DNA from 3 places in the Serratia nevei genome. Region 3 is predicted to be linked to each of the others. Evidence: predicted binding sites of a transcription regulator. Region 3 holds the regulator's gene; each other region holds the start of a gene.
The links. The regulator PurR, encoded in region 3, represses purine synthesis genes. The targets are predictions, from matches to a motif close to CANGCAAACGTTTGCNTG.
Positions count from the first base shown of each region.

Region 1: the regulator PurR is predicted to act here: its motif matches at 3,746-3,763, upstream of purM (phosphoribosylformylglycinamidine cyclo-ligase).
Region 2: the regulator PurR is predicted to act here: its motif matches at 3,414-3,431, upstream of purT (formate-dependent phosphoribosylglycinamide formyltransferase).

Region 1 covers NZ_CP149940.1:3,880,015-3,887,320, forward strand. Annotated here, with positions in the region: gene V8N38_RS18690 (hypothetical protein) at 11-526, shown strand; gene V8N38_RS18695 (GlsB/YeaQ/YmgE family stress response membrane protein) at 559-807, shown strand; gene V8N38_RS18700 (DUF421 domain-containing protein) at 839-1,492, opposite strand; gene uraA (uracil permease) at 1,601-2,890, opposite strand; gene upp (uracil phosphoribosyltransferase) at 2,967-3,593, opposite strand; gene purM (phosphoribosylformylglycinamidine cyclo-ligase) at 3,849-4,886, shown strand; gene purN (phosphoribosylglycinamide formyltransferase) at 4,886-5,524, shown strand; gene speG (spermidine N1-acetyltransferase) at 5,638-6,189, shown strand; gene V8N38_RS18730 (hypothetical protein) at 6,392-6,607, shown strand; gene V8N38_RS18735 (SIR2 family protein) at 7,008-7,306, shown strand, end outside.
Region 2 covers NZ_CP149940.1:2,969,232-2,976,537, forward strand. Annotated here, with positions in the region: gene V8N38_RS14255 (lipoprotein) at 1-255, shown strand, start outside; gene yebF (protein YebF) at 311-670, opposite strand; gene yqfB (N(4)-acetylcytidine aminohydrolase) at 741-1,049, opposite strand; gene V8N38_RS14270 (YebG family protein) at 1,089-1,412, opposite strand; gene dbpA (ATP-dependent RNA helicase DbpA) at 1,501-2,883, opposite strand; gene cspC (cold shock-like protein CspC) at 3,031-3,240, opposite strand; gene purT (formate-dependent phosphoribosylglycinamide formyltransferase) at 3,487-4,665, shown strand; gene V8N38_RS14290 (YoaH family protein) at 4,700-4,945, opposite strand; gene V8N38_RS14295 (glycosyltransferase) at 5,016-6,017, opposite strand; gene pabB (aminodeoxychorismate synthase component 1) at 6,547-7,306, shown strand, end outside.
Region 3 covers NZ_CP149940.1:2,321,206-2,328,511, reverse strand. Annotated here, with positions in the region: gene V8N38_RS11255 (alkene reductase) at 1-323, shown strand, start outside; gene gloA (lactoylglutathione lyase) at 662-1,069, shown strand; gene rnt (ribonuclease T) at 1,148-1,831, shown strand; gene V8N38_RS11240 (Grx4 family monothiol glutaredoxin) at 1,899-2,246, opposite strand; gene V8N38_RS11235 (C40 family peptidase) at 2,662-3,480, shown strand; gene sodB (superoxide dismutase [Fe]) at 3,680-4,258, shown strand; gene V8N38_RS11225 (YnhF family membrane protein) at 4,320-4,409, opposite strand; gene purR (HTH-type transcriptional repressor PurR) at 4,734-5,759, shown strand; gene punR (DNA-binding transcriptional activator PunR) at 5,756-6,700, opposite strand; gene punC (purine nucleoside transporter PunC) at 6,824-7,306, shown strand, end outside.

The sequences.
Region 1 (7,306 bases), 1.6 Mb from region 3:
GATATAGACGATGAAAGTATGGAATAAAGTGCTGTTAGCCTCCTTTATCGGGTTGTTGGTTGCCGGCTGTGATGACTCTTCCAAGGTTGACGCCAACCTGGATAAAGCCAAAGACAGCGCCGAGCAGATGAAAGACGCCGCCCAGAAAAAAGCGGACGATCTGACGGACAAGGCGAAAGCGACGGCGGATGAAATCAAAAAAGAGGCCGCCACGCAGGCTGACCAGCTGAAGGACAAAGCCTCGGCGATTAAAGATGAAGCCGCCAAACAGGCGGACGCCATCACCAACGACGCCAAGGCCAAGGCCGCCGCGATCAAGGATGACGCCGGCAAACAAAGCCAGCAGCTGGTGGATCAGGCCAAGGCCATCAAAAACGACGCCATCAACGGCGCTAACGATCTGACCGAGCAGGCCAAGGCGAAGACCGAAGCCATCAAGAACAGCGCCGAAAACAAAGCGCAAGAGTTGAAACAAGAGACCGATGCGGCGGTGAACGGCAATACGCAGCCGGCCACCCAGCAGTAAGCCATACTCAGCCACCAAGAGAGGAGCAGTAAATGGGGATTATTTCCTGGATTATCTTCGGCCTGATCGCCGGTATTTTGGCTAAGTGGATCATGCCCGGCAAAGACGGCGGCGGCTTTATCCTGACCGTTGTGCTGGGGATCATCGGCGCCGTAGTCGGCGGCTATATCAGCACCTTCTTCGGCTACGGCAAGGTTGACGGCTTCAACTTCGGCAGCTTCGTGGTAGCGGTTATCGGCGCCATCGTGGTGCTGTTCGTGTACCGCAAAATTCGCAGCTAATATGACATTGGGGAGCTGAGGCTCCCCTTTTTCACTCTTTAACTATACGTCCGTCATTAAGAATGAATGCTGTCCTACCGTCCCAAAACTCAGCAATAAAAATATCTTTCGGTTCTATGCCATGTTCACGGATAGTTTGGTTCAACCACTCCTCATCTTTACTAATCTCCTGCAGCTCATAAGGCCTGGCCCTGCCATTTTTCATAATGATAACTGAAGGCAGTTCATTTCCCTCGCATACCGCAGTTATCTGACCGCCCGGCTCAATTTGCGCATAGACAATCTCCTGAAAGGCGTGAATCCCCTGCGCATGCAGCTGTGAGGAAACGTTCAAGATGTCGATTTTATTTTTCTTGGCTAAAATATTTTCCATCAAAAAGCGGCCGTTTTTTATAATTGGTATCGGGTTGCCGATAGTGACCGAACGAAAGAAGTTGCAGTGTTTACTGATTGCATTCAACAGAGAAATTAGTCCTACACCGATAAGTAATACAACGACATACTGGTACAAGGGGATGCTGTCGCTATAGATAACGCCCCCAATAATGCCCCCGAGCACAAAGTTACCGATAAAATCCACTGGGGTCATCTGCGATAGCTGTGTCTTTCCCGACAGGTTCAGGTGGGTGATAACAATGACAAAGCCAATCACAAATTTGAGCAAAATATAGCCGTAGTACTCCATACCCTCTTTCCTTTTAACCGATGTTGTTAATGCTATCAGCTACTTTATCCCAACGGATATAATGCAGAAACACGAATAAAAAGGGCAGCCCCTGGGCTGCCCTTTTCGTTACTTCTGCTCCGCCGGTTCGTCCGGCGCGTCGAGCACCTCTTCTTCCTTGCGGAACAGGCTGATGACCTTGAACAGCAGGCTCAGACCAATGCCGACGATGGTCGCCAGCGCCATGCCTTTCAGCTCCGCCGCGCCGATATGCACCTTGGCGCCGCTCACGCCGATGATCAGGATCACCGAGGTCAGAATCAGGTTTTGCGCCTTGTTGTAATCCACTTTGGACTCGATCAGCACGCGAATGCCCGAGGCGCCGATCACGCCGTACAGCAGCAGCGAAACGCCGCCCATCACCGGCACCGGCACCGCCTGGATCGCCGCCGCCAGCTTGCCGATGCAGGACAGCAGGATAGCCAGCACCGCCGCGCCACCGATCACCCAGGTGCTGTAGACCTTGGTGATGGCCATCACGCCGATGTTCTCGCCGTAGGTGGTGTTCGGCGTGGAACCGAAGAAGCCGGAGAACACCGTCGAGATACCGTTGGCGAACATCGAACGGTGCAGCCCCGGATCGCGGATCAGGTCTTTTTTCACGATGTTGGCGGTCACCACCAAGTGGCCGACGTGCTCGGCGATCACCACCAGCGCCGCCGGCAGAATGGTGAAGATGGCGAACCACTCAAAGCGCGGGGTGTAGAAGGTCGGCAGCGCGAACCAGTGCGCCTCGCGGATCGGGGTCAAATCCACCACGCCCATGAAGAACGACAGCGCATAGCCCACCAGCACGCCGATCAGGATCGGGATAATCGCCAGGAAGCCGCGGAACAGCACCGAGCCGAGCACCGTGACCGCCAGCGTCACCAGCGAAATGGTGATGGTGGTCGAGTCGGCGCTGGTACCTTCCGCCGGTAGCAGCCCCGCCATGTTGGCCGCCACGCCCGCCAGCTCCAGCCCGATGACGGCGACGATCGCCCCCATCGCCGCCGGCGGGAACATCACGTCCAGCCAGCCGGTGCCGGCCTTTTTCACGATCAGCGCCACCAGGCAGAACAGCACGCCGCACATGATGAAACCGCCCAACGCTACTTCATAACCGAGCGGCAACAGCAGCAGCACCGGCGAGATAAACGCGAAGCTGGAACCGAGGTAGGCCGGGATCTTGCCTTTACAGATGAACAGATACAGCAGCGTGCCGATGCCGTTGAACAGCAGCACGGTCGCCGGGTTGATCTTGAACAGGATAGGCACCAGTACGGTGGCGCCGAACATGGCGAACAGGTGCTGGAAGCTGAGCGGAATGGTCTGGAGCAGCGGCGGGCGCTCGCTGACGCCGATGGCGCGACGGGTCATGTGTGCTTTTCCTCGGTTTATTGGTTTTATAGGTTTTAGTCAAAAAAAAGCCGACTCGTTAAGTCGGCTCAAATGTTTACTTGGTACCAAATATCTTGTCGCCCGCATCGCCCAGGCCAGGCACGATGTAGCCCTTGTCGTTCAGGCACTGATCGATGGAGGCGGTGTACAGCTCAACGTCCGGGTGCGCTTTCTCCAGCGCGGCGATGCCTTCCGGCGCCGCCACCAGGACCAGCACCTTGATGCTGTGGCAGCCAGCTTTCTTCAGCAGATCGATAGTGGCGATCATCGAACCGCCGGTGGCCAGCATCGGGTCGACGACCAGCGCCATGCGTTCTTCGATGTTGGAAACCAGCTTCTGGAAGTACGGCACCGGCTCCAGGGTTTCTTCGTCGCGGTAAACGCCCACCACGCTGATGCGCGCGCTCGGCACGTGCTCCAGCACCCCTTCCATCATGCCCAGGCCTGCGCGCAGGATCGGCACTACGGTAATCTTTTTCCCTTTGATCTGATCCACTTCAACTGGCCCGCACCAGCCTTCGATGGTGACTTTTTCCGTCTCCAGATCGGCGGTCGCTTCATAGGTCAGTAAACTACCCACTTCTGAGGCCAGCTCACGGAAGCGTTTGGTGCTGATGTCATTTTCGCGCATCAGGCCAAGCTTGTGTTTTACCAGCGGGTGTTTCACCTCAACGATCTTCATCATTTTTCTCCTATTAAGGTGGTTGCGGCCAAAAAAATCGCGGGATTATACCTCCTTTTTTTCGCCGCGCCACCCACAATAGCCCGATCGGGATCAACAAAAGTTTGAATATCAGTATAGATGACGAAAAAGCGGAGCCGGTTCACAAGCCGCTCGCAAACGTTTGCCTGCGCTGTTAGAATTGCCGCGCCTTATTCCGGAATCAACATCGGAAGCACAGTTTTCAAACCGCAAACCGTCGTGGGGAATCGCGCAGTGACCGACAAAACCTCTCTCAGCTATAAAGACGCAGGTGTCGATATCGATGCAGGCAACGCATTGGTAGACCGCATCAAAGGTGTAGTTAAACAGACCCGTCGCCCGGAAGTGATGGGCGGTCTGGGCGGGTTTGGCGCCCTTTGTGCGTTGCCGCAGAAATACCGCGAGCCGGTGCTGGTTTCCGGTACCGACGGCGTGGGCACCAAGCTGCGTCTGGCGATGGATCTGAAACGCCACGACACCATCGGCATCGATCTGGTGGCGATGTGCGTCAACGATCTGGTGGTTCAGGGCGCCGAGCCGCTGTTCTTCCTCGACTACTACGCGACCGGCAAGCTGGATGTGGACACCGCGGCCAGCGTGATCACCGGCATCGCCGAAGGCTGCAAACAGTCCGGCTGTGCGCTGGTGGGCGGCGAAACCGCTGAAATGCCGGGCATGTACCACGGCGAAGATTACGACGTGGCCGGTTTCTGCGTCGGCGTGGTCGAAAAATCCGAGATCATCGACGGCAGCAAAGTGCAGTCCGGCGACGCGCTGATCGCCCTGGGCGCTTCCGGCCCGCACTCCAACGGCTACTCGCTGGTGCGCAAAATCCTGGAAGTGAGCAACACCGATCCGACCGCCACCCAGCTGGAAGGCAAACCGCTGGCCGACCACCTGCTGGCGCCGACCAAGATTTACGTGAAGTCCGTGCTGGAGCTGATCGAGAAGGCGGACGTCCACGCCATCGCTCACCTCACCGGCGGCGGCTTCTGGGAAAACATTCCACGCGTGCTGCCGGAAGGCATGCAGGCGGTGATCGACGAAGCCAGCTGGCAGTGGCCAGCGGTGTTCACCTGGCTGCAGCAGGCCGGTAACGTCAGCCGTCATGAAATGTACCGCACCTTCAACTGCGGCGTAGGCATGGTCATCGCCCTGCCGGAAGCCGAAGTGGAAGCGGCCATCGCGCTGCTGACCGCGGCAGGTGAAAAAGCGTGGAAAATCGGTAAACTGACCGCCTCTTCCGACGAACAACAAGTGGTCATCAACTGATGAAAAAGATCGTGGTGTTGGTCTCCGGCCAGGGGAGCAATCTCCAGGCGCTGATTGACGCCTGCCAGCAGGGCCGCATCGCCGCCGAGATCGTGGCGGTGTTCAGCAACAAGGCGCTGGCTTATGGCCTGCAGCGCGCCGAGGCGGCGGGCATCGCCGCTCAGGCGCTGGATGCCAAGGCTTACGCCGATCGCGCGGCGTTCGACGCCGCGTTGGCGGACGCTATCGACCAGTACCAGCCCGATCTGGTGGTGCTGGCCGGCTACATGCGCATCCTCAGCCCGCAGTTCGTGCAGCGTTATGCCGGCCGCCTGCTGAACATCCACCCTTCCCTGCTGCCGAAATACCCGGGGCTGCATACTCACCGTCAGGCCATCGACAACGGCGACAGCGAACACGGCACCTCGGTGCACTTCGTGACCGAACAGCTCGACGGCGGCCCGGTGATTTTGCAGGCCAAGGTGCCGATTTTCGCTGACGACGAGGAGGATGACGTGGTTGAACGGGTGCAAACCCAGGAACACACGATCTATCCGCTGGTGGTGAGCTGGTTCGTCGATGGCCGCCTGGCAATGCGCGATGGCGCCGCCTGGCTGGACGGCGAACGCCTGCCTGAGCAGGGTCACGCCGCCGACTGAGGCGCGCAGCCTGAACCTTGCCTAAACGGTGCCCATGCGGCGCCGTTTTTTTTCGCCTTCATCCATTCTGTGAAGTTATACTTTGCACAATTTCACGGCACAGAGGAGCCCACATGTCCAGCACTGCCAGCGTCAGGTTACGCCCATTGGAACGGGACGATCTGTCGTTCGTCCACCAGATGGACAACAACGCCAGCGTCATGCGCTATTGGTTTGAAGAACCCTACGAAGCCTTTGTCGAGCTTTCCGATCTCTACGATAAACACATCCACGATCAGAGCGAGCGCCGCTTTATCATCGAGCACGAAGGCGCCAAGGTCGGCCTGGTGGAGCTGGTGGAGATCGATCACATCCACCGCCGCGCAGAGTTCCAGATCATCATCGATCCCGCCCACCAGGGCAAAGGCTACGCCAGCACCGCCGCCCGCTTGGCGATGGACTATGGCTTCTCGGTGCTGAACCTGTACAAGCTGTACCTGATCGTCGACAAGGAGAACCCGAAAGCGATCCACATCTACAGCAAGCTGGGATTCAACGTGGAAGGCGAGCTGATCGACGAGTTCTTCGTCAACGGCGAATACCGCACCGTGCTGCGCATGTGCATCTTCCAGCCGCAATATCTGGCGAAGTTCAAAACGCCCAATGATAAGCCGCTGGTGAAGTGACGCTTAGCAAGAAAAAGAGAAAACCCGCGAAAGCGGGTTTTTTATTGGAAAATAAGCGACTAGTATTAATGGATGCTATTTTATCGTCAGGAAATAGCCTGATGAATGCGGAAATAAATAATATTCAGACGAGATAATTAATCGAACAATAATTAATAGTGATAGTAAGAGTTACCCTCTGCCTCTACAAAGGAAAAATGCCATGACAACCGTCTCAAACCTGCTGCTTTTTATCGGCCTGGCGATGCTCGCCATCGCCGCCGGTCTGAATACCTATAGCGGCTACGCGCCTGCAGATCCCAATAGCACCCCGCTATTTTCCCCGCTCTGGTGGACGCGCTGGTTCCCGCTCTATGCCTCGGGGGCCGCGTTGCTGTTGGTGGGGGTGGTGTTGCGAATTTCGGCCAGAACACACTGAAGGCCACGGGCACAGTTTTCTTTTCATACGGTTTCTTGCGTTGTTATCCAACAAGTATTGTATCTACGCCGTGTCCGCACGGCCTGAAAGGCTCCCTCTTACGCCGCTGAGCCGCAAAGCTTGATGACAACGCTCGAAAGGTACCCCTGTCAGGGGAGTATATAATGGGCTCGGCATACCAACATTATCTCACTTATTATTCTTCAGGAATTTAATTTTAAATTAAGAAATCGAACACCAAAATAAAAATATAGAACCGACATCAAGCAAGAAACAAAATAGAGTTTACAAAGTCAGCTTATCAAATTAATGTAATGATTGATTGCATTGAGTTATATATTCATGAAATGAATAAAAATAAATCAAATATAAATACCAGATAATATCAGGATATCCCCTCATGCCCGAACGTGATATAGAACTATTTATTCGTGACTATGTTAATGATATTAAAAGCGGCAGCGCTGCGCTCTTTGCCGGCGCTGGGCTGTCCATACCCGCCGGCTTCGTCAGCTGGAAAGAGCTCATAAGCGATATCGCTTATGAACTGGGGTTGGACATAGAAAAAGAGAGCGACCTTATTTCTCTGGCACAATATCATCTCAATGAAAAAGGCAACCGGCATAAGATAAATCAAAAAATAATTACAGAATTCGCTGAGCAAGCGGAAGAAACAGAAAACCATCGAATCATTGCCAG
Region 2 (7,306 bases), 650 kb from region 3:
GTTTACGACCGTGCACAGGGCGCCATTTACCTGAAGGATATGGAGTTGACCGATTACAGCGTGCAGCCGGAAAAAATGCAGACGGTAATGAAAGCGCTGACGCCATACCTGAACCAGTCGCTGAAATCTTACTTCGACCAAAAGCCGGCTTATGTGCTGAATCCTGACAACAGCAAAACCGAAGCGCTGGCGAAAAAACTGGCGAAGGGATTGGAAGTGAAACCGGGTGAGTTGGTGATCCCGTTTAGCGACTGACCGCGTCTTGATGTATCAAGCCCGCCGAGCGGCGGGCTTTTATTGCGGGAAAGTATTACTGCGGCGCGCTGTAGGCAATCTCGCCGGTGTTGCAGTTGAGCGTCACGTTGTAGGTTTTATCCATCTTGGTACCCCGCACCGTCAGCGGCACCTGCCACACCTGATCCTTGCCGGTGATGGCATCCGGGCTGACCCAGGCGATCGGGGTTGCGGTGCCCAGCAGCTTTTTGTCCGCCTCCCAGCGCGTGATGCGGTTCTGCAAGAAATCACGCTTGACCTGAGCGGCAATATCCGCCGGCTGCAGACCGGCACACTGCCCCACCTTGGCGGTGCGTTGCTCTTGATCCTGCGCCCACACCGCAGTCGATGCTCCCATCATGGCCAACAAGGCGATAGCCAAACCCGTTTTTTTCATATGTCCTCCCGTTGTGATTAGCGCTATCCGGGCGCCCATCCCTGGCTCACAACAGGGTTTCGGCAAAGAGTTACCGTTTGACGAACTCGATGACAAACAGCGCATCCAGGCCCGGATAGATTTCCTTGATCACCTGCTTCAGCTCGCTCAGCGACATGTTCTCCTGCTGTGCGTGGCGTTCGGTCAGCGCATCCAGGCGCACCGGCGTTACCGACAGCACTTCGATAAAGCAGAAAAATACGCCGTCTTCATTGCGGCTTACGCGCAATACCTCGCCCGGTTCGAAGTGCGACTCACTGGCATCCCGAATGGTGATGGTTTTGCGCCCGGCCAGAATGTCTTGCTCAAAGCGGCTGAAGAAAGTTATTTCACGGCTCATTTTAGATCCTTTTTCATCACAACACCGCAACATAAGTCATTATGCCGCTTGCTTTTCTGACGCAGATCCCTCTTTTGAGTTAGAGACCGTTTTTTTCGCTTTCGCTTCCGTCGGTTTTTTGCCGGTTTCCGCCGGTGATGCGCCGCGCAGAATCAGACCCAGTGCGTCCTTATTCTCTGCCAGGAAGAAGCTCAGCCCTTCGCGCTGTTCGTCGTCCAGGTTCAGCGGCGCCTGTTGCAGCCACTCTCCGAGGTTATCCGCCAAATCCAGCATTTTGTCGTAGGCGTCGGCTTCTTTCTTGCTCGCGAAAGTCATTTTTTCCTCACCGTTTCTCACCACCACATATTTAACTTCAACCGCCATGCGTGCGTCCTCAAATACTCAAATAACTGTAATTATATACAGTATAAATAGATAGCGGCGGGAAGGCAAACCGCCACCCGCCTTCGGCTTATTTCAGCAGCCGCACCTTGCAGCTCTTGCCTTTGATTTTGCCCTGTTGCAGCTGCTGCAGCGCCTTGCGCGCGCTGGCTTTACGGATCGCGACGTAGGCATGCACCGGGAACATGTCGATCTTGCCCACTTCCGCCGCCGTCAGCCCGGCATCGCCGGTCAGCGCGCCAAGGATATCGCCGGGGCGGATCTTCGCCTTACGGCCGCCGTCGATGCACAGCGTCACCATCTCCGCCTCCAGCGAACCGTTGGCGGCCCCGCTCAGCTCGGACACCGGCGCCCAGGCAATGGTCATCTGCAGGTAGTCTTCAATCGCGTGCGCCCGCGCCATTTCCTGCGGCGTGCACAGGCTGATCGCCAGCCCGCTCATGCCGGCGCGGCCGGTACGACCGATACGGTGCACATGCACTTCAGGATCGAACGCCAGTTCGTAGTTAACCACCAGCTCCAGCTCTTTGATATCCAGCCCGCGAGCGGCGACGTCGGTCGCTACCAACACCCGGCAACTGCGGTTGGCAAAACGCACCAACACCTGGTCGCGGTCGCGCTGCTCCAGATCGCCATGCAGCGCCAGTGCGCTGATACCGCGGGCCTCCAGGGCCTCAAGCACCGTTTGGCAATCGCGTTTGGTATTGCAGAACACCACGCAGGACGCGGGTTGATGATAACGAATGGCCGACACCAGCAGCGCCGGCCGCTGATCGCGCGTGGTCTCATAGAAACGTTGTTCGATGGCGGTCTGCGCTTCGTCATCGTCCACTTCGACGCTCAGCGGCTGACGCTGAACGCGCTCGCTGATGCGTTCGATACCCGCCGGGTAGGTAGCGGAAAACAGCAGCGTCTGACGCTGCGGCGGCGTGTAGCTGATCACATCGTCGATGTCGTCGGCGAAGCCCATGTCCAGCATACGGTCAGCCTCATCCAGCACCAGCACCTTCAGCTCGTCCAGCAGCAGCGTTTTCTTGCGCAGGTGTTCCTGGATGCGGCCCGGCGTTCCCACCACGATATGCGGCGCGTGCACCAGCGAATCGAGCTGTGGCCCCATCGGTTGGCCGCCGCACAGCGTCAGGATTTTGATGTTCTGCGTGAAGCGCGCCAGGCGGCGCAGTTCTTTGCTCACCTGATCGGCCAGCTCGCGGGTGGGACAGAGCACCAGCGCCTGCGTGGCAACCTGAGCAACGACGATGTTATTCAGCAAACCAATGCCGAACGCCGCCGTTTTACCGCTACCGGTTTTCGCCTTGGCGCGCACGTCTCGCCCTTGCAGGATGGCGGGCAACGCGGCGGCCTGCACCGGCGTCATTTTGGCGTACCCCAGTTCGTTGAGGTTGGCCAACTGTTCGGCTGGCAGCGGCAGGGAAGAAAAAGAAACTGTGCTCACGGCGATAACTCTTATATGACGAATGGAATGGCGGCGCGCCCGCAGGCTGGCGCCGAATCAGCGGTAAATGATAACAGAGATGGGCGGCGTTACGGGCAGCGGGCATAAAAAAACCCGCCGGTGGCGGGTTTCTTGGCGGCTCAGTCGTTAAATAGCAACGACGTTGGCTGCGGCTGGGCCACGTTGGCTGTCCTGGATGGAGAACTCAACCTGCTGGCCTTCAGCCAGGGTCTTGAAACCATCGCTAACGATAGCGGAAAAATGAACGAAAACGTCTTTAGAGCCGTCGGCAGGCGTGATGAAGCCGAAACCTTTGCTTTCGTTGAACCATTTAACGTGACCAGTGATCTTGCTCATTTGTGTTTCCTTTACTTGATAAACCTGCCTTGACGGCACGAGACGCGAAAACCTTGCTATATGTAGGCCTTCTTTCGCCGTCCCTTATTAACGCACAATCGCCCATGCAGGGCAAATATTTCTGCTTGTTATAAAAACAGTCAGTTAGCAACAAACTTGGCGCGGCGGCTGCGCACGCAATCGTTTTCGTATATACTGCCCGCCGATCATCAATCCGCTTACTTTCACCGATCCAGGTACGAAACTATGTTAACGATTGGAACCGCCCTGCGCCCTTCCGCCACCCGCGTTATGTTGCTCGGCTCCGGGGAGCTGGGTAAAGAAGTCGCCATTGAATGCCAGCGCCTCGGTCTGGAAGTGATCGCCGTCGATCGCTATCCCGACGCCCCCGCCATGCATGTGGCGCACCGCAGCCACGTCATCAATATGCTGGACGGTGACGCGCTGAAAGCCGTTATCGAACAAGAGCGGCCGGACTATATCGTTCCCGAAATCGAAGCGATCGCCACCGCCATGCTGGTCGAACTTGAACGCCAGGGCCACCGCGTAGTGCCCTGCGCCGAAGCCACCCGCCTGACGATGAACCGTGAAGGCATCCGCCGCCTGGCGGCGGAAGAGCTTGGCCTGCCCACCTCCAGCTATCGCTTTGCCGACAGCGAGGCGACTTTCCAGCAGGCGGTCGAACACATCGGCTATCCGTGCATCGTCAAACCGGTGATGAGCTCTTCCGGCAAGGGGCAAAGCCTGATCCGCACGCCTGAACAACTGCAAAGCGCCTGGGATTACGCCCAACAGGGCGGCCGCGCCGGCGGCGGCCGGGTGATCGTCGAAGGGCTGGTAAGATTCGATTTTGAAATTACGTTGCTGACCATCAGCGCCGTGGACGGCGTGCACTTCTGCGAGCCGATCGGCCATCGTCAGGAGGATGGGGACTATCGCGAATCCTGGCAGCCGCAACTGATGTCGGCGACGGCGCTGAGCCGGGCCCAGGCTATCGCGGAGAAAGTGGTGAAAGCCCTGGGCGGTTTCGGGCTGTTCGGCGTGGAGCTGTTCGTCTGTGGCGACGAAGTGATCTTCAGCGAGGTGTCACCGCGCCCGCACGATACCGGCATGGTCACGTTGATTTCACAGGATCTGTCCGAGTTCGCCCTGCACGTTCGCGCTTTTCTCGGGTTGCCGATCGGCGCCATCCGCCAGTTCGGCCCTTCCGCTTCGGCAGTGATCCTGCCGCAGCTCACCAGCAGCGATGTGCGTTTCAGCGGATTGGAAAATGCGCTGTGCGGGCACAACCAGCTGCGCCTGTTCGGCAAACCGGAGATCGCCGGGCAACGTCGTCTGGGCGTAGCGCTGGCAACGGCGAGCACGACGGAACAGGCGGTGGAGCTGGCGAAACAAGCCGCCGCCGCCGTGGCGGTCAACGGCTGAAACTGACGGGGCCGCTTGCGCGGCCCCGATAACATCAATAGTCTTCGTCTTCTTCAGCATCGTCATCCCGCGACGCCTCCGGTGCGGCATCATGCTGCTCGTCTTCATCATCGTCATCGAACAGTACCGCAACCTGAGCGCCCTGATGCTTCTCACGAATTTCCTGCGCAACGCGAGCAATGGCTTCACCGCTGCTCATGCCCTGCTCCATCAGTTGATGGATGCGATCCGCCGCTTCCTGCTGCTCCGCGTGACTCAGTAATGGCATACCTGCATGCATGTGTCGTTCTCTCCGGCAAAAGGGAGAAGGAGTATACGCGCTAACGCGACGGATCCCAAAGTCTTGTGCCTCAGGCCACTTGCGAGCAGCCGTTATCGCTGCGCCACTGCTTCAGGCGATGCCGCCACAGCATGACATGCCACCCCTGCTTCACGCCGCGCGCGTTGGCGAACATCGCTCTGTCGATGCCGCGCTGATAAAACTCTTCGGTAATCTGATTCTGGGCGACCGGATCCGGCTCACGGCGAATGCTGTGGCAAATGCCCAACGCTTCACGGGTGATTTGCCAATGAAAAGCCGGACGAATGGCAATGCTGCTTGCATAGCGCAGATTGAGCCGCTCCAGCATTTCGACGATTTTCATATAGTGGCGTTGATAATCCACGTTTGCTTTGCCGGTGCGGCGACGGTTGCTGATCGACTTGTCGTGTACCCGTTGACGGTACAGCGGCGTACTTAAATATTTGACCCGTTGGGCATTAAACATGACCTCGGTCGTCCAGGGAATATCCTGATGATGTAATCCCGGTTCAAAATAAAGCCGATGCCGGCGGATAAAATCGAGGCGATATATTGCCAACCATACAACGTGAATAAATTTTCTCGATTTCAATGCACGTTCGAACCACTGTACGCCGGTGATAACGTCGGTGGTCTGTAAACGTGCCTCGGGAAAAATCGGCTGTAATTCGTCTTCACTGGCGAAATAGCGCTCGCCATTGCATTGCATCACGTCTAATTGGTGGAGCTCCGCCTGCTCCAGCAGCGTGGAATACATGTTCGGCGCCAGCAGATCGTCGGCATCGGGAAACGCCACGTATTTTCCCCGGGCCACGGCGAGCCCGGCATTACGCGCGTTAGAAACGCCGGCGTTGGCCTGATCGATGACTCGAATATGCGGATGCGCCGCCGCGTAACGGTGCGCGGTCTCTCCTGAACCGTCGGTAGAACCATCGTTGACGATGATCACCTCCAGGCGTTGTTCGCGTTGGGCCAGCAACGAAGCCAGGAAAGGCTCTAATAATTCTCCCGCATTGTGCATCGGGACGATGACGCTCAACATTAACGACATAGGCGGCTCTTCAATGATAATGTAACAAAATAATAATTTTATTTTTTTAAAAATATCAATCCATTCAGCGCCAGAGGGGATAAATAGGCCTAAGGCGCTCAGATTTCCGCAACAGGCTAAATAAGATTTATCTTGTTTTGTCTTTTCATGCTTTCAGCAAGAAAAACAGTGTCGAATCAGGCATCCATTTCACAGAGTGGCCCGCGCGACAAAACACAGACAAAACTTTCCCGCATCACCCAGTTAATAACCATGGGTAACAATAAATTGATGAAATTAACGAATCGTTTTTATATTTCTCGGGTCTTGCGCCCTCGATAAAGCAGGCTTCCAGTTTATTTGACGTTAAATTTTTAACATACCGAAGTATAATGAATGGCGCAAAAAATGCCTTATTTCAGGTTTATTGAACTGCCGTTTATGTGAACTGTGCTGCATGTCTCGCATGGCAAAACATGCATGCCGTAACCGTCTATGGCACACTAACGCCCAGACATTGCCGTCTTCACAGCCAGGTTTTTTGACGTTCATGAGCGTAACCGCCCCAAACATAAAGTCTTTGCCCTATAGCCGCAGTGCTCTGATGACACTTTTCGCCCCGCTTTCAGCACAGCCCTGGGCGATGTTGCTGCATTCGGGCTTTGCCGATCACTCGCATAACCGCTTCGATATTCTGGTCGCACAGCCGCGCGTTACGCTCACCACCCAGGGTGCCAGCACGAAAATCGAAAGTGACGGCGTCACTACTCACTCGAAGGAAGATCCGTTCTCCCTGCTGCAGCAGCAGTTGGCGGCGCAAGCTTGGCAGCCGGCCTTTAACCCGGCTCTGCCGTTTCAGGGCGGAGCCTTGGGGCTGTTCGGCTACGATCTCGGGCGCCGGGTGGAAACCTTGCCGCAGTTGGCCGAAGCCGACCTCGCGTTGCCGGACATGGCGGTGGGCATTTACGACTGGGCAGCGATCGCCGACCACCAATTGCAAACCCTGACGCTGCTCAGCTATGGCGATGTGGAGCAGCGCTGGCGCTGGCTCACTCGCCAAACCGCGCCGGCGGAGCGCCCTTTCACGCTGCGTAGCGGCTGGCATGCCAATATGACGCGGCGGCAATACGGCGAGAAGTTCCAACGTGTTCAGCACTACCTGCGCAGCGGCGACTGTTACCAGATTAACCTGGCACAGCGATTCTCCGCCGACTACCAAGGGGACGAATGGCAGGCGTTTTGCCGACTGAGCGCCTGCAACCGTGCGCCGTTCTCAGCCTTCCTGCGGCTGCCGCACAACAGCGTGCTGA
Region 3 (7,306 bases):
TGAACAAGCGCAACATCGCCTACCTGCACATTTCCGAGCCGGACTGGGCCGGCGGCAAGCCGTATTCTGACGCCTTCCGCGACTCGGTGCGCGCCCACTTTAAAGGGGTGATCGTCGGCGCCGGCGCCTACACCGCCGAAAAAGCCGAAGCCTTGATCGAAAAAGGTTTCATCGACGCGGTGGCCTTCGGCCGCAGCTACATCGCCAACCCGGATCTGGTGGAGCGCTTCCGTCAGCACGCGCCGCTGAACGAACCTAAGCCGGAAAGCTTCTACGGCGGCGGCGCCGAAGGGTATACCGACTATCCGTTTCTGGCGAAGTAACCCGTCCTGATCCCAAACGGCCATGCGACTGCCTGGCCGTTTTTTTATGCGCCGCACGCAAAAAAGCCCGCACGGGGCGGGCCGGTGTTCCCTGGTGTTGTGCTCTACTGCCGTTCAATTTTTACACGCTTGCCGTCGAAATAGATAATTGATTGTGCAGATCAATTACTCTGTATCGATCGGTACGCTCGATCAATATTTAGACATCACCGTCGCGAGCCCCACAAGTGACATTGTCACTCATTCGTTACGTTGAATTCCCTTGCGGGACAAGGCTATACTCGCTGGAGCTTCAATCCACCCGCCGTCTGCCACGGCACAGCCAATTCAGAGGAATTATGCGCTTACTCCATACCATGATCCGCGTCGGTGACCTGCAACGCGCCATCGACTTCTACACCAAGGTATTAGGCATGCGCCTGCTGCGCACCAGCGAAAATCCAGAGTACAAATACTCGCTGGCTTTCGTCGGCTATACGGAAGAAAGCGAAGGCGCGGTTATCGAACTGACCTATAACTGGGGCACCGACAGCTACGACATGGGCACCGCCTTCGGCCACCTGGCGCTGGGCGTGGACGACGTTGCCGCCACCTGCGACAGCATCCGCCGCGCAGGCGGCAAGGTCACCCGCGAAGCCGGCCCGGTGAAAGGCGGCACCACGGTCATCGCCTTCGTCGAAGATCCGGACGGCTACAAAATCGAGCTGATCGAAAATAAACATGCCGGTCAGGGCCTCGGCCACTAAGCCTCCCCTTCAGGGCGCGCTGCGCCCTGCTGATTCTCCGCGCAATAGCGCCTGCAACCGGGCGCAAAATTTGCCATAATGCGCGCTGCATTCGATGAAGATAAGAAACTGATGGCCGAGAAAAGTGATCTTAACGCCCTGAGTGGTCGTTTTCGTGGGTTTTATCCCGTAGTAATAGATGTTGAAACCGCCGGCTTCAACGCCAATACCGATGCGTTGCTGGAGATCGCCGCCGTCACGCTGAAAATGGATGAAGACGGCTGGCTGCAGCAGGACGAGACCCTGCACTTCCACGTGGAGCCTTTCGAGGGCGCCAACCTGCAGCCGGAAGCGCTGGCGTTCAACGGCATCGATCCGCACAACCCGCTGCGCGGCGCGGTCAGCGAATATGACGCGCTGCACGCCATTTTCAAAGCGGTGCGCAAAGGGCTCAAGGATCGCGGTTGTAACCGGGCCATTATCGTGGCACACAACGCCAACTTCGATCACAGCTTCCTGATGGCCGCGGCCGAGCGCGCCGGCCTGAAGCGCAACCCGTTCCATCCGTTCGCCACCTTCGACACCGCCGCGCTGAGCGGCCTGGTGCTGGGCCAAACGGTGCTGGCGAAAGCCTGCATCGCCGCCGGCATGCCGTTCGACAGCAGCCAGGCGCACTCCGCCCTGTACGACACCGAACAAACCGCCCTGCTGTTTTGCGAGCTGGTTAACCGCTGGAAACGTCTCGGCGGCTGGCCGCTGCCCGCCGGCGACCTCGCCGAATAAGCCAATAAAAAAGGCGGCCCAGTTTGCACTGGCGCCGCCCATTGCGCGATAACCGCAAGCCTGTCGATTAAGACTGTTGGTCTTCCTGCGCTTTATACTTTTCCGCAGTTTCTTTGATCAGCTGCTGCAGTTCGCCGCGCTGATACATTTCGATGATGATATCGCAACCGCCTACCAGCTCACCGTCTACCCACAGCTGCGGGAACGTCGGCCAGTTGGCGTATTTTGGCAGCTCGGCGCGGATGTCCGGGTTTTGCAGAATATCCACGTAGGCGAAACGCTCGCCGCAGGCGGACAGCGCTTGCACAGCCTGTGCGGAGAAGCCGCAGCTCGGCAGCTTAGGCGAACCTTTCATGTACAGCAGAATCGGGTTTTCAGCGATCTGGTGCTGAATTTTTTCAAGTGTCGTCGTCATTTATTGCTTCCTCAAGCCACATTTCATGGCTACAACATGCATCACGCGGGCTATTGTAGCGGCTGGAACAGTCGCAAGAAAACGCCATCTTTTGCAAGGATATTCGCCCGCCGCCGATCGCGTTTCACCGGCCACGTCATTCCGGTCAAAACATACGTCGAGAATAACATTTTTAATCCGACCATTTCACTAATATATTGCGTCGCGATGACGGCGCGGATTAATTATATCTCCACCGCCAACTGGCGCTTTTTCATACATCAACAGGCTGATTTTGAACCAAAAAAAATGTCATTAACGTTTTCTCACAATATGGATTATTATTTATGAGTTCTTCGCTGTTTTATATGGCGAAATTCGGGAATACTGTAACTCTTTCGATATCCGTTTCGGGGCCAAGGTTGGTGACGTCGACATGCGTTTAATTCTTACGCTCTTTGCGCTGCTGTTTACGCAGCTCTTCTTCAATTTGGCGCACGCTGCGCCACAGGCGCGTGTTGCCGCCGAGCAGCGTAAAAGCCATGCCAATGAAGCGCGGCCCGATGACCGCAGAAAAAAGAAAGCGGACAAAGCCGCCAAAAAAGCCAAAGTGACGGCCCCCGAAAAAAAAACCAAGACCGCCAAGGCAAAAAGCGAGAAAAGCGCGAAAAAGATCGTCAGCGCCAAACCCAAGGCCAAAGCGCAGAAAACCGCCAAGATTAAAGTCACCCCGCCGAAAAAAGGCTATAAAAAAGGCTATGGTCGCCACCGCGAAGCCGGTATGGCCACCGCCAAACTGGCGCGTGAAGAAAAGCCGTTGAAACTCAGCCCCGCGCACAAAAAACGCTACCAGCACGCCAAGCAGACCGCGATGGCCAAGCTGATGGGACAGATGGGCAAACCTTACCGCTGGGGCGGCAGCTCGCCGCGCACCGGCTTCGATTGCAGCGGCCTTATCTATTACGCCTATAAAGACGTAGTGAAAATCAAGATGCCGCGCACCGCCAACGAGATGTATCACCTGCGCGATGCGGCGCCGATCAAGAAAAGCGAACTGGAAAGCGGCGATCTGGTGTTCTTCCGCATCAACAACCGCGGCGTGGCGGACCATGTCGGCGTCTACCTCGGCAACGGCAAGTTCATCCAGTCGCCGCGCACCGGTGAAGAGATCCGCATCAGTCAGCTCGACAACGACTATTGGCAGAACCACTACATCGGCGCACGCCGCGTAGTGACGCCGAAAACCATTCGTTAATGCACTGTTCTGCGCGGTTGCGGCCCCGGTCGCAACCGCCTGCTCAAGCTATCGCCCATCGCACTTCCCCACGCGCATTTCTCGCTTTTCCTCCTGTTTTTTATGATGAAAATTGTTAAGATTGAATGACCACAATAAAAAACGGCCCATACGGCTCTCGCCCCGGCGGGAAGCGAATGGCGCTGTAAAGGAGGAAGCAATGTCGTTTGAATTACCTGCATTACCGTATGAGAAAAACGCGCTCGAGCCGCACATCTCCGCCGAGACCCTGGAATACCACTACGGCAAACACCACAACACCTACGTGGTTAACCTGAACAACCTGGTGAAAGGCAGCGAGTTCGAAGGCAAATCGCTCGAAGAGATCATCAAGACCTCTAACGGCGGCGTGTTCAACAACGCTGCGCAGGTGTGGAACCACACCTTCTACTGGCACTGCCTGTCGCCACAGGGCGGCGGTGAACCGCAGGGCGAACTGGCGGCGGCAATCGTCAAATCCTTCGGCTCTTTCGCTGCGTTCAAAGAGCAGTTCACCGATGCCGCAGTGAAAAACTTCGGTGCAGGCTGGACCTGGCTGGTGAAAAAACCGGACGGCGCGCTGGCGATCGTCAACACCTCCAACGCGGCCACCCCGCTGACCGGTGAAGACAAACCACTGCTGACCGTTGACGTGTGGGAACACGCGTATTACATCGATTACCGCAATGCGCGTCCAAAATACCTGGAAAACTTCTGGGCGTTGGTCAACTGGACCTTCGCAGCGGAAAACCTGGCGTAAGCGCAGGTTCTGAGGTGATAAGGCGCAGCCAGGCTGCGCCTTTTTTATAACCGGGGGTAAATCAGTTCAACGCGGCAACGAAGCTGAAAGCGATAATGACCGCCAATGCGCAGACGGTGGTGAACAGCGACATCTTCAATTCGGTATCCATGACAACTCCTTTAAAATGGGCTTTCCTAAGGATAAAAGGCGCACAATTAGTACGTCAAATCATTTTCCCACAGTTCGCCGATAAAATCTTGTTATCATTTCCCGGTTTATAATCTCGATTACCTCTTCCACTTTTGTTCAATATGCGACAAAATTCGCAGTTCACAACTGCGTACCGGCATCCATGCCCCTCCTGATTAAGCGCTGAAGACTTCAACACACTAAAAACTCAGTTTTCGCTTCTCTGGAGAAGGATCTACGTAGGCAAACGATTAACATCACACTTACATGCTGTAAACATGTGAGTTCAGGAGTCATTCCTTACATGGCAACGATTAAAGATGTGGCCAAACGCGCGGGCGTTTCCACCACCACCGTTTCGCACGTCATCAATAAGACTCGTTTCGTCGCCGAAGAGACCAAAGCGGCCGTGTGGGCCGCCATCAAAGAGCTGCACTACTCGCCGAGCGCCGTGGCGCGCAGCCTGAAAGTCAATCACACCAAGTCGATCGGCCTGCTGGCCACCTCGAGCGAAGCGCCCTACTTTGCCGAAGTGATCGAGGCGGTGGAAAACAGCTGCTACAGCAAAGGCTACACCCTGATCCTGTGCAACTCGCACAACAATCTCGACAAGCAGCGCGCCTACCTGGCGATGCTGGCGCAAAAGCGCGTCGACGGCCTGCTGGTCATGTGCTCCGAGTACCCCGATCAGCTGCTGGGCATGCTGGAAGACTACCGCAATATCCCGATGGTGGTGATGGACTGGGGCGCCGCGCGCGGCGACTTCACCGACACCATCATCGATAACGCGTTCGAAGGCGGCTATCTGGCCGGCCGTTACCTGATCGAGCGCGGCCACCGCGATATCGGCGCCATTCCGGGCCAACTGTCGCGCAATACCGGCGGCGGCCGTCACCAGGGCTTTATGAAGGCGCTGCAGGAAGCGCATATCGACATTCGCGAAGAGTGGATCGTCCAGGGTGACTTCGAGCCGGAGTCCGGCTACAAGGCGATGCACCAAATCCTGTCGCAAAAGCAGCGGCCGACCGCGGTATTCTGCGGCGGCGACATCATGGCGATGGGCGCCATCTGCGCCGCCGACGAGCTGGGGCTGCGGGTGCCGCAGGATATTTCCGTGATCGGCTATGACAACGTGCGTAACGCCCGCTACTTCACCCCGGCGCTGACCACCATTCACCAGCCTAAAGAACGCCTGGGCGAAATGGCCTTCACCATGCTGCTGGATCGCATCATCAGCAAACGCGAAGAGTCGCAGGTGATCGAAGTGCATCCGAAGCTGATTGAACGCCGCTCGGTCGCCGACGGTCCGTTCATCGACTACCGCCGCTAATCCCCCGCGCCGGAAGCCTGCGCGGCTTCCGGTTCCGCCTCGCTCAGCCACTCCTGGTTCAGCGTCTCCCCATCGCCCAGATACGCCAGCAGCCAGCTCATCGCCGGTGAGGGTTTATCCTGCTGCCAGGTCAGGCAGCAAGGGCTGGCGGGAAACGGCTGCTGCAGCTGCAACGCCTTCAGCTCACCGCGCTGCACCCGCGGCAGCGCCCGATGTGCCGGCATCATGCCGACGCACAGCCCGGCGCACAAACAGTCGAGCGCCGAAGTCCAGTCCGGCACCACCAGCCGCCGCTGGTTATCCAGCGTCCAGGTGACGCGCTTGGGCAGATTGCGCGAGGTGTCCTCCAGGCAAAGCGAAGGGTACGGCCGCAGCTGATCGTCATTCAGCGGCCCTGTCAGTTGCGCCAGCGGGTGCTGCGGGCTGACCACGCACAGCCAGTTCATATAGCCCATGTCGCGGAAGGCGAAGCCGCCGCCGACCGGCACCGCACGGGTGGCGCCGATTGCCATGTCCGCCCTGCCGTCCACCAAGGCATCCCACACGCCGTTGAACACCTCGGGTTGCAGCATCAGTTCGACGTCGGGGAAATGACGGTAGAAATCCAGCACCAGTTGGCGACTGCGCTGTGGTTTGACGATGATGTCCACCGCGATATTCAGCTGGCCGCGCCACCCGTTGGCCACCTGCTGACAGTGGCGGCGGGTGTCGAGCATTTTTTTGATAACAACTCGCGCATCCTTGATAAACAGCGCGCCGGCCGGCGTCAACTCCACATCGCGGTGACGCCGCTCGAACAGCGGCACCGCCAGCCATTGCTCCAGCTGCCGTACGGTATAGCTCACCGCCGACGGCACCCGGTGCAGCTCCTGCGCCGCCGCGCTGAAACTGCCGGTGCGCGCCACCGCGTCGACCACTTCAAGAGAATATTCAGACCACATCGCTTTGCCTTCAATTTTTTTAACAGCACTTTGCAAATATTACCGTTTCACAAGCAGAGATCCAGCCGGATACACTGGCCGGCGCTAAAAACCTGCGACATTAAAATATTAACGAGAAATACCATGCGAAATTCCTTTGGCTTTATGTTCTACCTCGCCGGCCTGAGCATGCTGGGTTATCTGGCGACCGATATGTACCTGCCCGCCTTCGGCGCCATGCGGGAAGAACTGCAAATTTCCGCCGGCGCGGTGAGCGCCAGCCTGAGCATCTTCCTGGCCGGCTTCGCCTTCGCGCAGCTGCTGTGGGGGCCGCTCTCCGACCGTCTGGGCCGCAAACCGGTCTTATTGATCGGCCTGACGCTGTTCGCCCTCGGCTGCCTGGGCATGCTGTGGGTGGAAAACGCCGTGCAGCTCTGGATCCTGCGCTTTATTCAGGCCGTCGGCGTCTGCTCCGCCACCGCCATCTGGCAAGCATTGGTGGTCGACCGTTACCGCGAAGGCCAGGCCAACCGCGTGTTCGCCACCATTATGCCGCTGGTGGCGCTGTCGCCGGCGCTGGCCCCGCTGCTGGGCGCCTGGTTGCTGAACCACGCCAGCTGGCGCGCG